2 regions of the Pseudoalteromonas sp. 1_2015MBL_MicDiv genome follow, and region 2 is predicted to be linked to the other one. Evidence: predicted binding sites of a transcription regulator. Region 2 holds the regulator's gene; the other holds the start of a gene.
What was found. Region 2 encodes LexA, which represses DNA repair genes until DNA is damaged. Its sites were predicted from a motif close to TACTGTATNNNNATACAGTA; they were not measured.

Region 1: AOR04_RS04680 (YebG family protein) is a predicted target of LexA. The motif match lies at 1,893-1,912, and genes of this name have one in related genera.

Annotation. Positions count from the first base shown of each region.
Region 1 is NZ_CP012737.1:1,041,047-1,049,159, reverse strand. It holds gene nhaB (sodium/proton antiporter NhaB) at 1-417, shown strand, start outside; gene dsbB (disulfide bond formation protein DsbB) at 522-1,040, shown strand; gene AOR04_RS04690 (DUF6170 family protein) at 1,046-1,348, shown strand; gene AOR04_RS04685 (ComEA family DNA-binding protein) at 1,365-1,661, opposite strand; gene AOR04_RS04680 (YebG family protein) at 1,964-2,281, shown strand; gene putP (sodium/proline symporter PutP) at 2,393-3,871, opposite strand; gene AOR04_RS04670 (EAL and HDOD domain-containing protein) at 4,203-5,426, shown strand; gene AOR04_RS04665 (MlaA family lipoprotein) at 5,473-6,204, opposite strand; gene ccmI (c-type cytochrome biogenesis protein CcmI) at 6,214-7,467, opposite strand; gene AOR04_RS04655 (cytochrome c-type biogenesis protein) at 7,468-7,929, opposite strand; gene AOR04_RS04650 (redoxin family protein) at 7,929-8,113, opposite strand, start outside.
Region 2 is NZ_CP012737.1:152,284-160,396, reverse strand. It holds gene AOR04_RS00775 (cytochrome c oxidase assembly protein) at 28-558, opposite strand; gene ctaD (cytochrome c oxidase subunit I) at 558-2,150, opposite strand; gene coxB (cytochrome c oxidase subunit II) at 2,150-3,292, opposite strand; gene lexA (transcriptional repressor LexA) at 3,760-4,377, opposite strand; gene AOR04_RS00755 (M12 family metallo-peptidase) at 4,641-6,131, shown strand; gene AOR04_RS00750 (PaaI family thioesterase) at 6,366-6,806, shown strand; gene AOR04_RS00745 (hypothetical protein) at 6,817-7,197, opposite strand; gene AOR04_RS00740 (TonB-dependent receptor) at 7,621-8,113, shown strand, end outside.

The DNA.
Region 1 (8,113 bases), 890 kb from region 2:
TTACAATTAGTCATGTTCTTTATCGCCAATGGGTTACTCTCCATGGTAAGCGATAATGTATTTGTTGGTACTGTGTATATAAACGAAGTTGCAGCGGCACTGAAATCTGGGGAAATTACCCGTGATCAATTCGACCTTTTAGCTGTTGCTATTAATACAGGTACCAATTTACCAAGTGTTGCGACTCCAAACGGTCAAGCTGCATTTTTATTTTTGCTTACATCAACACTTGCCCCAGTACTGCGTTTGTCCTATGGGAGAATGGTTTACATGGCATTACCATATACAATCGTGTTAACTACTATAGGGCTTACCTTTACTTACATAGGTTTAAGCGATATGACCGAACTAATGTATCAATGGGGCTGGATAGATCATCATGTAGCGACCATAGGGGCTGCATCAAGTAGTCACTAATCTCATCTTAAAAAAAGCTACTTCGGTAGCTTTTTTTTCCTTTTTGTTGCTGCGTACTTTATCCTACGCCATAATATATCGTCTTATTTAAGCGTGGAATTTTTATGAACTGGCTTGCACAATTACCGACTCAACGTACTCCGTGGATTTTATTCACCGTTATTGTTTTTTTACTTGAAGTAACCGCCCTTTTCTTTCAATACAAAATGGGGTTAGCACCTTGCATAATGTGTATTTATCAACGTACCGCAGTACTAGGGTTACTTAGCGCTGGTATTATTGGCTCAATTAAACCGCAAAACAAAGTAGTCAGAATAGCGGCTTACTTAACTTGGGGCGTATCAAGTGTTTGGGGATACCTGATTGCTCAAGAACATATAGATATGCAAACCACCACAGACCCTTTTGCTTTTAGCTGTGAATTTGAACCTAATTTCCCATCATTTTTACCATTGCATGAGTGGATCCCTAGCTTTTTTCAGGCAACTGGTGATTGTGGAAATATAGACTGGCAATTTTTGGGTTTGAGTATGCCCGCTTGGATGGAAATCATATTTGGACTATTTGCTAGTGTATTTTTTATAGTGATTAGTAGTCGTTTACTTTTTAAAAGATCGGTTTAATTAGTATGTTTACTTTTTTTTCGAGTCAAATTATAGAATTAAAACATTTAAAAGTACGCGAAAGGCAAGCCGTTATAGCCCTATCGCTAGGTCTGATCTCACCTACTGAACGCGTGTTATTACGTATAATAAAGCTTATATTATTAAGCCCACTGTTTTTAATATTTACCCTATTTGAAGGCTGGGTAGTTATTCCATTTTTAATGCTTGGTGTACTTTGTTATCCATTATTAACTACGCCTATCGAAATTAATTTTGCCAAAAAAAATCTTAGTAAAGCATTAAAAGAATATGATCAGGGCGCTTAGAAGCGCCCTAACCCACTTATAATGTTATTTTATCTTTTAGCTTAGTTATTAACTTTTTTCCTACACCTTTCACTTTCGCTAAATCGTTTACTTCAGTAAACTCTCCATTTGCTTCCCTATAATCAACTATTGCTTGTGCTTTTTTCTTCCCTATTCCTGGTAGCTTAGCGAGCATACTCGCATTAGCATCATTAATACTTACAACATCATATTTAGGCATTTCTTTGACCACATCAACTACCTGTGAAAACGCTGCAGTAGTCGGGAGCAAACATAATATACTTATGAATAAGAGTTTTTGTAAAAGACGCATTTATTTTCCTTATTGTACTTTCGAATTATTAAATTTTGCTCAGGAAATAGTAAAATAAAAATAGCTCATTATATAAAATCACCTAAACACATGATCACTATTATCCGAAATCCTAAAATGCAGCTGGTACAACAAGTGATTTATTAAATAAAGTAAAGTTACAGTTTTTTGTCAAATCTTAAATAAACTAAAAATTAATATCAGATACTTGCAAATTACACCACAAACCATTACTGTACATAAAAACAGTAATCTAATGGTTTTCATAAACCACATTGCCACGCAAGCTTGCAGGAGAAATCATGGCTGTTGTTGTTAAATATGTTGTAGAACGAAACGGAGTCGAGCGCATGACGTTTACTACTAAAAAAGAAGCTGATGCTTATGACAAAATGCTCGATATTGCTGAGTCGCTTGAGCTAATGTTAGAAAAGGTAGATGTGCCATTAAGCGAGCAACAAATAGAGTCACTTGCTTTAGAAATAGCAAAGAGTAAAGAAGACTTTATGACTATATTAAAAGGTGGCAAAGACCCAGTTGTCACCAAAGCCCCAACAAAAACTAAAAAGTCAGATAACGTTGCATCAACTGAAGACAACAACGATAAAAAAGCAAGTTAACTAGCCGTTTGCTCCCTATTGGATGAGTTAAGCTAAATAAAAAAGGGAGCAACTAAGTTGCTCCCTTTTTTATTGCTTACCACTTATTTTAAAATAGGTGGTAATTGCTATTTAAAGCTCTTTCTCTACTTCATCAAATAAAGCAGTGATGTTTTGCTCTGGCTCTTTTGTTACTAAGCTGATAACAACAATTGCGATGCAAGATAAAATAAAGCCAGGTACAATTTCGTACATAAAGCTACTTAAGCTTTCGCCATTAATAGTGAATGGGCCATAAATCCAAATTAGCACAGTAAATGCACCCACTAACATACCCGATAATGCACCGGCAAAGTTCATGCGTTTCCAATAAAGGCTAAATAAAACCAATGGTCCAAACGCGGCGCCAAAGCCTGCCCAAGCATTACTTACTAAATCTAAAATAGAGCTATCTCTGTCGTAAGCTAAGTAAATGGCAAACATAGCAACTATAGCAACACTGATACGGCCAACAGCCACTAGCTCTTTATCACTCGCCTCTTTACGCAAAAATGTTTTGTAAAAATCTTCTGTTAGTGAACTTGAACTCACTAATAACTGAGATGAGATTGTGCTCATAATTGCAGCTAATATAGCGGCAAGTAAAAAGCCTGCTATTAGTGGATGAAATAAAAGCTCTGAAAGCACTAAGAAAATAGTTTCTGGGTCTTTGACCGTAATATTATTTTCGTATGTGTAAGCGGCGCCAAAAATACCAGTAGCAACTGCACCAACAGCAGCAACAATCATCCAAGTCATACCTATACGACGCGCTGTGGGCATCTCCTTCACACTACGAACAGACATAAAGCGCACAATAATATGAGGCTGTCCAAAGTATCCCAACCCCCAAGCCATTGCTGAAATAATCCCTAAAGTAGACCCTGCACCTATCCAATTAAGCATTTCGGGGTTTACACTATGTAAAGTGGACTCTAAAGGCTGTTCTAAAAGTGAGTAGGTTACACAAGGCACTAAAATTAGTGCGATGAACATAATACAACCTTGAACAAAGTCAGTTAAGCTGACGGCTAAAAAACCACCAAACAAAGTATATAAAACAACAACACCTGTAGTGATATACAAACCCATCTCATAACTTAGCCCAAATGAGCTTTCAAATAATTTACCGCCGGCAACAACACCAGAAGAGGTATAAAGCGTAAAGAAAACAATAATAACTACTGCAGATACAACGCGTAGTAAGTTAGATTTGTCGTTAAAACGATTTGAAAAATAATCTGGAATAGTAATCGAGTCATTTGCTTTTTCTGTATAAACTCTGAGTCTTGGAGCTACTAAAAAATAGTTTAACCAAGCACCTGCGATCAAACCAATCGCTATCCATGTACTGCTAAATCCACTTACAAACATTGCACCAGGCAAGCCCATTAAAATCCAACCACTCATGTCAGATGCGCCAGCAGATAATGCAGCGACACTGGGGGAAAGGTTTCGCCCACCTAACATGTAACCAGAGACATCGCTTGTAGATTGTTTATATGCATATAGTCCGATACCTAGCATTACAACAAAATATAACGCCAGTGAAATAATCATTCCTGTTTCCAAATTAGCCTCCGCACATTTAATAATACCAAGCTTTTAATCCGAATATTGACTCTTAAAATTTTATAATAAAGACAGCATTGAGGTAAAAGCATTCCAGCCGACTATATCATGCCTAATATGGAAATCTCCAACTTGTTACCTTTTCCTAGTTTAAAAATATTCATGCTGCACACTTTTAGAACAACACTATGTAAACTCACAAAATAAAACAGATAAACCCTCTTATTTTTAATGATAATTTATTAATCATGCAAATATACGTAATGCTATTTTGAATGTTTTCCAATATATTATTACAATACCTGCTGACTTTACTCATACGGAATTGTTTATGTACTTTTATGCCGCACGCCAACCGATTTTAAATCGTGAAAAAGAACTCATTGGTTATGAGCTTTTATTTCGCGATGGCGTCGATAATGTGTTTCCCGATATAGATGGTGACGAAGCGACAACACGTTTAATAGAAGGCAGTCAATTCAACTTTGGTTTAGAAGATTTAACTGATAATAAGCCCGCTTATATAAACTTTACGTTGGATACGTTATCAAAAGGTTATCCAACACTACTGGGTAAAGATACAATTGTGGTTGAAATACTCGAAACAGTTCAACCCGGGAAGCGCTTATTAGCAATTGTTAAAGACCTAAAAGATAAAGGGTATACTATTGCACTTGACGATTACATTCATCAGCCTGTGTGGCGTCACTTTTATCCATTTATAGACATCATTAAAATTGATTTCTTAACATGTGATACAAGTACAATAAAAAACGTTATTGACGATATAAAACAACATTCTCATATTAAATTACTTGCCGAAAAAGTTGAAACGTATGAAATGTATAGCTTGGCATTAGAACTCGGTTTTGATTATTTTCAGGGATTCTTCTTTTCAAAACCCGAGATGGTGCAAAGTAAAGCATTGCCACCATCAGAGATGGCATTAGCTGAATTACTGTATGAAACCTCAAGTATTGAAATAGATCTTAAAAAAATCACTAATGTATTTGAGCGTGATGTAAATCTATCTTATAAGCTTCTTAGGTATTCAAACTCTGCTGCCTTTGCAAGGCGTGCTGAAATCAGTACAATTAAGCAGGCACTTATTGTGCTTGGCGCTAGCGAAATTAAAAAGCTCTTATCATTACTTTTTGCTGCGCAAGTATCTGCAGATAAGCCCGTTGAATTAATCAAATTATCCTTAACCCGAGCACGTTTTGGTGAATTACTCGCTATTTCTCATGGCCAATTTAAAGATACTGGCATGGCTTTTTTAACCGGTATGATGTCTCTAATGGATGCTATTTTAGATGAGAGTATGGAAAGCGTAATGCAGAAATTACCTTTATCTAACGAAATAAAAGCAGCATTACTCGATAACGAAGGTTTATTGGCACAATACCTAAACCTAGTTAAGTATTATGAGCAAGCAAACTGGTCAGCTGCCAACGACATAACTACAGAACTAAACCTTGGTGAAAAAGTACCTGATGCCTACCATGAAGCGCTAGCTTGGGTCGATGAGCAAATGCATTTAATGATTCACGAATAATAACAACGCCAGCATTTAGCTGGCGTTTTTGTTTGCTGGTGTTGGGTTATAAGCTTTCTAAAAAGTCTTCATCAAAATCAGCGGGCTCTTCTTTGATTGGCGGGTTACCATCGTATAGTTCATAAATTTGACGCTGGAAATAAATATCTTTCACAAACAAGTATGGATCAAGTGAATCATTTAATAGCCCCTCTTGAGGGATTAATGAGGCGCGCGCTTCCACTGCCTTTAAAACAAACACTAGAATAGTTTGTGGAGTCGTTAATGCTACCTCAGGTAGTACAAAGTTATCGACGACATCACCCGTTAAGTTACGCACTGTTTTTGGCCCCATAGCAGGCAGCATTAAATAAGCGCCATCGCCCACCCCCCACACACCCAAGGTCTGTCCAAAGTCTTCATCTACAACTTCAAGGCCTAATGAGCTGGCAACATCAAACAAACCAAATATGCCAACAGTAGAATTAACTAAAAAACGCGCAAGGCTAACACTTGCATTACCCGGCTTACCTTGCAGGCCGGCATTTATCATATCTACAGGAGCCGTTATATTGTCGGTAAAATGGACAACGCTCTGGCGTACAGGTACAGGTGTAACTGTCATGTAACCAACTGCTGCGGGGCGCAACAAGTATGCATCGAGTACATCCATATTAAAGTCATATAATGGACGATTAATACTTTGCAGAGGATCTCTCTCATCTACTTTACTTTGTGGTACTTGAGCACAACCGGCCAGTACCAATAAACATAAAAAAGTAAAACTATGCTTTAACATCTAACGTCCTTAAGGTATTAATGTATCAATTTGAAGTTGGTAGTCACTTACACTTTCACGCTTTAACGACTGTGAATGACCTTCTAGCTCACCAGAACTTGGCATAACCGAGTCATCTATAGAAATACGCGCCGAAATAATAATATTTTCGGCACTCGATAAGTTAAGCCCTGCAACCATTGCACTACTATCACTCAACTCGACTGTAATTGGAAATGAATATTTAGCGAGTTTAACAGCAGCTAATGGCATAGGTGAGCCAGTTGCAGCTTTTGCAAATATAAATAAAATACCGTTTTTTGGTTGTTTATCAATAAGCTCTTTTGCAATGTCGACAGTAACTGCAATAGCACCCGTTGTAGTAGTAACTGGCATAACTGAGCCTTCCGTTTGCATTTGCTGCTCTATATCAGCAATACGCTCAGAGATCATGCTATAACGAGAATCATTTTTTCCCATACTTGCCAATAAAACTTCAAATGCAGTTTTAGCTTGCGGCCAATCTTTACGCTCATACGCTATAAGCGCGAGTAACGAAATAGCATCTAAATTGGTAGGCTCAACTTTTAGTACTTTTGAGAGCATACCTGCCGCACGGGTCATATTAGCTTCGCTGCCTTCTAGTAATAAAACTTGGCTATAACTAATAAGTACCTGCATATTATCAGGATTCATACGTAGTGCTTTATCAAATGACTGCTGCGCCATGTCAAATTCATTAAGCGACATAGCAACTCGTCCAAGTAGCATCCAAGCGACTTCATCATCGCCCGAACGGCTAAGCTTAGTACGAAGCGCCAATGCAAAAGCCTGCAGCTCATTTTGACTAAGCGGCTCACCTTTTTGCATTACAGCACGCTCACCGTAATCCGCTAAATTATCCATTGCATCATGCCAAGCCGAAATTTGCTGCTGACTACCTGTAAAGCTATAAAAAATCCCCGTTAGCGCAAGAACAAATGCACCGCCTGTTAAAGCAAAAATACGATTATTACCTTTGCTATTAAGTGACTTTTCTGGCGATAATTCGTTCAATAAACGGCGTTTTAATTCAACAATTGATTCTGCGTGATTGACGCTATCAATGCGTTGATTATCTAAATCGGTTTGTAAATCAACTAAACGCTGCTCATAAATACTAATTAGCTCCGCATTGGCATTATGAGTAATTGTTTTAACGTGCTCTTTTTTTAAAAAAGGCAACATCACAAACGCAAGAGCAACCAGTGTGAGTAAAGCAAAACACGCCCACATTAAAATCATTTAACTTTGCTCCTGACGTTTATTTTGTTCAATTAGCTTAGCTAGCAGCATTTCGTCGTCACTGCTCCAGGTTTGTTTTACTGATGCTTTTCGCTGGCGAATAACAATAAAACCAAAGCCGACTATGACAATTAATACAGGTAATACCCAAAGTACTAAAGTCGCGGGTGTAACTGGTGGGTCGTAATGAACAAAATAGCCAAAGCGGTCAATCATGTAATCAATCACTTCGTCTTTGCTCTTACCTTCTTTAACCAATACGAGTACTTTATCGCGTAAGTCTTTAGCAACAACAGCGTCGGAGTCCGCAATATTTTGATTTTGACACTTAGGACAACGCAGCTCTTTAGTTAGCTCTTCAAACAATATTGCTTGTTTGTTGTTATCAAATTGATAGCGGTCTTGCTCTGCAAACGCACTGATGCTTACAAAAATGCTAAGCGTAAGTAGTAACCATTTCATTATTTAAGCTCCTGCATAATTGGCGCAAATTTAGCTCGCCATACTCGCGGGTTTATATCGCCCGTGTGATGCAACAAAATAGTGCCGTTTTTATCGACTAAAAATGTTTCAGGCGCACCCGACACGCCTAAATCCAACGACAAAGTACGATGTAAATCCAAGATATTAAATTGATATGGGTCAC
Region 2 (8,113 bases):
CTCCTAGTTTCACACTAGTTTAAAAAGCTAGTTATTACTTGCCACCAGCTGTTCACTAATATCAAATACGGTATAAGATAAAGTTAATTCTTCAATGTCGCTTGGCAGTGCGGTATCAACATAAAAAAGCAATTTAAATTCAAGTTCTTCCCCTGCTTTTAGAGGTTGCTGATCAAAGCAAAAACAGGCTATTTTATGTAAATACTTTGCCGCTTTACCTGGCGAAACTGATGGTACAGCCTGCATTACTTTATCTAGGTTGCTGTTATTTTTTGCACTAAACATTACTTCACGCATTGCACCGGGTTTTACCACTAAACTGTATTCTTTTGATTTAACTTCAAACGGTGCACCACTTTGTGCGTGGGTAGTAAAGCTAACGCCAACTTCTCGGTTTTGTACTATTTGTGTACTTTGCTCTGCTTGCTCAAGCGAAGGCTTTCCATTAAGCCCTGTTACATCACAAAACACGTCATACAAAGGTACTAAAGCAAAGGCAAAGGCAAACATGCCTATGCAAATAAGTACCAAACGTTTGAGTAGCGGTGCGTGTGTCATTACTTGATTACCGGCGGCGTAGAAAAAGTATGATATGGCGCTGGAGAGTCAACTTCCCACTCAAGACCTTCTGCCCCTTCCCATACTTTTGCAGGCACTTTATCACCGCCACGCGCGCATTTAATTACCACAACTACAAACAACAATTGCGATAAACCAAAGGCAAATCCACCAATACTTATGATTGCGTTAAAGTCGGCAAATTGAAGTGCATAATCGGGAATTCGACGCGGCATACCGGCAAGCCCTACAAAATGCATAGGAAAAAACAATACGTTCACACTCACCAGCGATAGCCAAAAATGCCATTTAGCTAGCGTGATATTAAACATATTGCCCGTCCACTTGGGCAGCCAGTAATAGGCCCCCGCCATTATCGAAAATACAGCCCCTGTTACTAATACATAATGAAAATGCGCCACTACAAAATAAGTATCGTGGTACTGAAAGTCAGCAGGTGTAATTGCCAGCATCAACCCCGAAAAGCCACCTAAGGTAAACAGCACAATAAACGCAATACTAAAAAGCATTGGCACTTCAAAAGTTATTGAGCCTTTCCACATTGTGGCAACCCAATTAAATACTTTTACTCCTGTAGGTACCGATATAAGCATGGTCGCGTACATAAAAAACAACTCGCCAGCGACCGGCATCCCAGTAGTAAACATATGATGAGCCCATACAATAAAGCTCAATAGTGCTATGGAGGATGTGGCGTATACCATTGAGGCATAACCAAAAAGTTTTTTACGAGAAAAGGTAGGTACTATTGTAGATATAATGCCAAAGGCAGGAAGAATCATTATGTATACTTCGGGGTGACCAAAAAACCAAAAAATGTGTTGGAACATCACCGGGTCGCCACCGCCTGCGGCATCAAAAAAGCTGGTCGCAAAGTACTTATCGGTAAGTACCATAGTGACAGCCCCTGCAAGTACTGGCATTACCGCTATTAATAAAAAGGCAGTAATTAACCACGTCCATACAAATAAGGGCAACTTCATCCATGTCATGCCTGGGGCACGTAAGTTCACTATGGTTACAATCACATTGATTGCGCCCATTATTGAGCTAATTCCCATAATATGTACGGCAAATACAAACAATGCAGTATTATCATTACTGTATGTTGTGGACAGTGGTGCATAAAAAGTCCAACCAAATGCAGGACCCCCACCAGGCATAAATAACGATGCCAATAGGATTAAGAACGCAAACGGTAAAATCCAAAAGCTCCAGTTATTCATTCTTGGCAATGCCATATCTGGCGCGCCAATCATGAGTGGTATCATCCAGTTAGCAAGGCCTGTAAAGGCTGGCATAACCGCACCAAACACCATAATTAAACCATGCACTGTGGTCATTTGATTAAAAAAGTGAGGGTCGACCAACTGTAAACCTGGTTGAAATAGTTCAGCTCTGATCACCATAGCCATTGCGCCACCAATTAAGAACATGGTCAGCGAAAAAATTAAATATAAACTACCTATATCTTTATGATTAGTTGTGTAAAGCCAGCGTTTAAAACCTTTAGCTGGGTGATGAGCATGATGAGCTTCATTGGCGTTAGGTTGTTCTACTATGCTACTCATTAGTTCGCCTCCACTTTGGCATCAAGTGCTGTCTGTATTTGACTCGGTTGAATAACATCACCCGTATCATTACCCCACGCATTACGTTTATAAGTAATAACCGCAGCTAATTGCTTTATAGATAACTGCTTGGCAAAAGCTTGCATTGCCGTACCGGGTCGTCCATGGATAACTACATCAATGTGATCTTTTATATCGCCAAGCACTATCGGACTGCCTTTAAGTGCAGGAAATACACCCGGTAACCCCATGCCCGTAGGCTGATGGCACGCTGCACAATTAGCCATATATACTTGTTCGCCTAAAGTCATTAACTCTTCTTTTGGGAGGGTTTTATCAAGTAATGCGGCATCTGCTAATGCTGCTTTTTGTTTAGCCTGCTTTGCATCTGCTAACCATGTTTTAAAATCAGCCTCAGATTTAGCAACCACCACAACAGGCATGAAGCCATGATCTTTACCACACAGCTCGGCACATTGGCCTCGGTAAGTACCTTCTTCGTTAATATTGGTCCATGTTTCGTTTATAAAGCCGGGGTTCGCATCTTTTTTAACTGCAAAATCAGGTACCCACCAAGAGTGAATAACATCATCAGAAGTCATTAAAAATCGTACTTTTTGATTTATTGGCAGTACAAGAGGCTTATCAACCTCAAGTAAGTAGTTAGGGTTTTTATCTGCAAGATTCGCTATTTCATCTTGCGGGGTAGACAAAATAGAGTAGAACTCTACATCTTCGCCCATATATTCATAATGCCATTTCCATTGCGAACCCGTAATTTTAATAGTGAGATCAGCTTTGCTGGCATCTTCCATTGCAATAAGGGTTTTAGTGGCTGGTACTGCCATAGCAATTAAAATAACAAACGGAATTGCAGTCCAAAGTATTTCTACTTTAGTGCTTTCGTGAAATTGGGCAGGTACAGCCCCTTTAGATTTACGGTGATGAATAAGTGCCCAAAACATAATTGCGAACACTATCACCCCAATCACACAACATATTATAAATATGGTCATGTGCAGCTGATATACATTATTGCTTATATCGGTTACGCCTTTGCGCATATTGTATTGGCTGTTCGCCAAAACTGAGTGCGAAAAAACACATAATATAAGCCACAAGGTAGAGGTCAGTTTACCCATGTGACGGCTCCTTTGATGCTATTGCGAATGCAAAGCGAAGAGGCATACGGCTTAAACGCCAATTCGTTATTTTTATTTTTTTAGCCAATCTTATTTAATATTGATTGGTTTTGCTGCGCCAACAACGAGTTTGTGTATATTGTGTGTTCTCAAAACTAAAAAGCTGTGAGTTATTATTAGCTCAGCACATTAATAATTAGCTAAAAAACGAACAACAAGCAAGTTTTAGTATAAAAAACAATCAGGTGATATTGAGTAATTAATAAAAAGTCAGTAATCAACTAGTCAACAGGAAGTTCAAAATATGAGCAAAACAAAGGGGTTTAACGTATTCGGAGGGGGAAATATAAGTGCAAAAAAATTTACAGCTAAAATAATTAGTTGGCTGTTTACGTCATATTTTTAGTGCTAATGTTAAAACAAAAATGCGTGCTAAAAAGCACGCATTTATAAAAATAAATTAAAAACTACATCCAATCAGCGTTTCTTATAACTCCAACGGCTAAACCTTCTATATTAAAAGATTCATTTTCTAGATCAACTTCAATTGGCGAAAAGTCGTCATTCTCAGCATGCAATAATACTTTTCGGCCTGCTTTTTCAAACCGCTTTACGGTAACATCATCATCAACACGAGCAACTACAACTTGTCCATTTTCTGCAACTTGAGTTTTATGCACAGCTAACAAATCACCATCCATAATACCTATATCTTTCATGCTCATACCGTTAACGCGCAATAAAAAATCAGCAGCTGGTTTAAACATTAATGGATCAATTTTACAATGACTCTCAACGTGCTCTTGCGCCAAAATAGGCTCTCCCGCTGCGACTCGCCCGATAAGAGGTAAACCTAACTGTTCAGGCTCTTCTTCCTCAACAAGTTGAATACCTCGGCTTGCACCTGGTTTCATCTTAATAGCACCTTTTTTAGCAAGCGCTTTTAAATGCTCTTCAGCAGCATTGGCACTTTTAAAGCCTAATGTTTGTGCAATTTCAGCACGTGTAGGAGGCATACCAGTGTCTTTAATAAAAACTTTAACTAATTCGAGAATTTGAGCTTGGCGCTTCGTTAATGGTCGCATACAACTGGTTTTCCATACAGTACATTTAACTGTGAGTATATACAGTTAAATAAAAATCGCAAATTTAAATTACATTGATTGCTTGCTGTTAATAAATCACTTTTACACTTATGTAGAAACAACGACTGCTTACATAAAATAAACATTTGTATCTTTATATTTACGATTAAGGGCTAATTTGATGACAGCCACATGTTAATAAATTGAAAACAACTTATTAACATGTACACTTTATGTGTACAAACACTTAAAAGGATTATCAAATGAAAAAATATTCACCATTGTTTATTGGCTTATTGTTTAGCGGCTATGCGTATGCCCAAGTCCCACTTTTCGAAGTGCAACACTCTAACTTTACGCAAAACATTAATAAAGAAGGTAATGCTCAATCTCAATTTGGACAACCGCTTTTCGAACTAAGCGCAAAAACCAATGCATTCTTTTTACCTGTTCAGGGAAGTGACATTGAATTTATCAAAAGTACAGCAAGTACATCAGCAACTGGTAACTTAATTTGGGTAGGTAAAAGCTTAGATGGTGACGAAGTAACACTGATAAAATCTACAAAGGGGATTTCTGGTACGATAAAGGTAAATGAACATGTTTATAAATTGCAACCGAATAAACATTCTGATCATAATTTTATTGAATTAGATCCTGCCAAGCAACCTGCTGAGCATGCACCCGATTATCAGCAATCTAGCAACACTATTTCAATCAGTGAACAAATTTTAACAGAACAAAGCTTCCAAACAGCTATGGCAACTAACGCGCAAAGCAATATTAGCTTACTCGTTTTATACACCCCAGCCGCAGAACAAAAATCTAGTGATATTAATAGCTTGATTGATCTTGCAATAGTAGAGACTAATCAGGGTTACCAAAACTCAGGTGTCAACGCAGTTGTTAGTTTGGCCCATGTAAGCCGAGTTAATTATACTGAAGCTACAAATTCAGGTACGGATTTAAATCGTTTAGCTACCAAAAACGATGGTTATATGGATGAAGCGCACACACTACGAGATCAATACGGTGCTGATGTAGTCATATTAATAAACGACGTTAACGGCTACTGTGGCCAAGCCAAAGCAATTGGTGCAAATGCTAACAGCGCATTTGCGATGGTTGATTATGACTGTGCAACCGGCTATTACTCTTTCGGTCATGAAATTGGTCATTTACAAGGTGCTCGTCATAACCCTGAAAACGATCCATCAACATCTCCTTATTCGTTCGGCCATGGTTATCAGCAACCTCAATCACAATGGCGTTCAGTAATGGCTTATAACTGCACAAATAACTGCACAAGAATCAATTACTGGTCAAATCCAAACAAATCATACAGCGGAAGTGTTATGGGAACTCCATCAAAACACGATAACGCTAGAGTCTTAAATTTAACAAACCCCACAATTGCAAATTTTAGATCTGCATCTAGCCCACCGGTAAATAACAATACACTGCAAAATAACCAATCTATCGTTGTTAGTGGTGATCGAAACAGTGAGCAATTGTTTACTTTTACAGTGCCAAGTGAAGCTGAGCAAGTCACATTTTCGACCTCTAATGGCACTGGGGATGTTGACCTACATGTAAAATATAATGCAATTGCAACGAGCAGTAACTACGATTGCCGACCGTATAAAAACGGAAATAATGAAAGCTGTAGCGACACCCGCACTGGTAATTACTCTATTATGATTAAAGGCTACAGTGCTTTTAGTAATGTCGAGTTAATAGCTAGTTACCAATAAAAGATCTGGCTAAGTATAAGCAAGTAACATTATGCTGCTTGCTTATATTTAGCCTAGGGCGATTTCTTCTTTACTGCTCGATTGTATCAATAAACTACGATATCCCTATTATTACTTCTTACTATCCGCCTCACGCTATCTGGCTATAAATTTAGATCCACTTTTTTATTTTCATTATCTTAACTTTATGAAAATATAAGCCATATTTTTACTACTATTTTAAAAGGTAAGCTTATGAGTATTTGGTATCAACCTGTTACTTTAGAGTTTTGCAAACAGCTAGATGAGGGTATAAACGGCCAAGGTACACTAATGAAAACCATGGGAATTGAAATTACCGAAATTGGTGATGATTACCTCGTAGCAACTATGCCTGCCATACCAGCGCATCATAATCCAATGGGCATGGTGCATGGAGGAGCCAACGTAGTGCTTGCCGAAACAGTGGCAAGTTATGCAGCTAACTTCGTAGTCGACTTCACTCAGTTTTATTGTGTCGGACAAGAAATTAGCGCCAGTCACTTAAAAGCATCTCGTAATGGTACTTTAACAGCCACCGCAAAAGCGTTTCATATTGGTAAGCGTAGTTCAGTCTGGGAAATAAAAATTACTAATAGTCGAAACGAGCTTTGCTGCGTATCAAGAATGACCGCAGCCGTAGTAGAGCGAAGATAATTACTTACTGTTACTTTTCGATTGGGTAAATTGTAATTTCCATACCCGCACCAATAGCAGATATACGTAATAATGTATCTGCATCTAAAGCTTGGTTAAAACACTTAGGCGATGTGCCTGATTCAAAACCAATATCAAATGTTCTACGTGAACAACTTAGCCATTGCTTTAACGCATTACGCGAACACGATTCAATAAGCTCACAGATATGGTTAATTGCTTTATCTGGTGTACCTACTTCACCTGTAGCTTCAATGCGGGCTAACTGACGGTATTCGTCTTTGTCATAATGTAAAACTGTAGCGACTTTTTTTAAGTCTGCCACTAGCACGCTAATATCCTGCTTTGATTCAAGCTCTAGATCTACATTTAAAAATTGAATTTCCGACATTGTTTAGTATTTATCCTCTAATGATTACACCGCAAACTTTAACGCAGTTTTACTTTTATACCAAATCAACTATGTAATATAAGCTGTTTTATATGGTAAATAGATAGTTTTACGCATTTATAATCCATTATTTAATATTTATCATTTTTAAGTACAAACAATACTTTTTTATAAACTCCATGGCCTGTTGACCTTTGAGGATTAAAATTAAGTGAATTATTGTTTAAAAAAGTATAAAAAATAACCTTGACTTTTATATGCCACCGGTGGCATTTTAAATATGCGGGTTAAATACACTGTTTAAAGAGGTGTATTTAAATAAAGCCAAACACACCTCACTCATATTTACGCTTACTTATAACACAAAAAATAAGTGCAAAATCTGAACTGAGTGGCATTACCTAAATTCAGCAGGAACACACAATGAAAACGTCAAAAAGATTCACTCTCAGGCCACTTAATTACATTATTAGTGCATTATTAATTAGCACGACAGCTCAAATCAGTGCTGAAGAAGCCGAACAAACAAATATAAAAAAGAAAAGTGAAATTGAGTTAATCGAAGTTACAGGCTTTAGATCATCACTTAATAAATCGCTGGCTACCAAAAGGTTTGAAGTAAATACCACGGAATCAATTGCAGCCGAAGACATTGGTAAATTTCCAGATTTAAATATCGCAGAGTCACTACAGCGAATCCCTGGTGTCGCAATTTCGCGAGAAGGAGGAGAAGGACGTCAAATTACTCTACGTGGTTTAGGCCCATCTTTTACCCGCTCAACCCTTAATGGTATGGAAGTTCCTGCTAGTACAGATGGGACTGATTCGGGTGGTGGTGTAAATGGCGGCAGAGCATTTGACTTCAACGTTTTTGCATCAGAGCTATTCAATCGCGTTGATATTCAAAAATCACCAA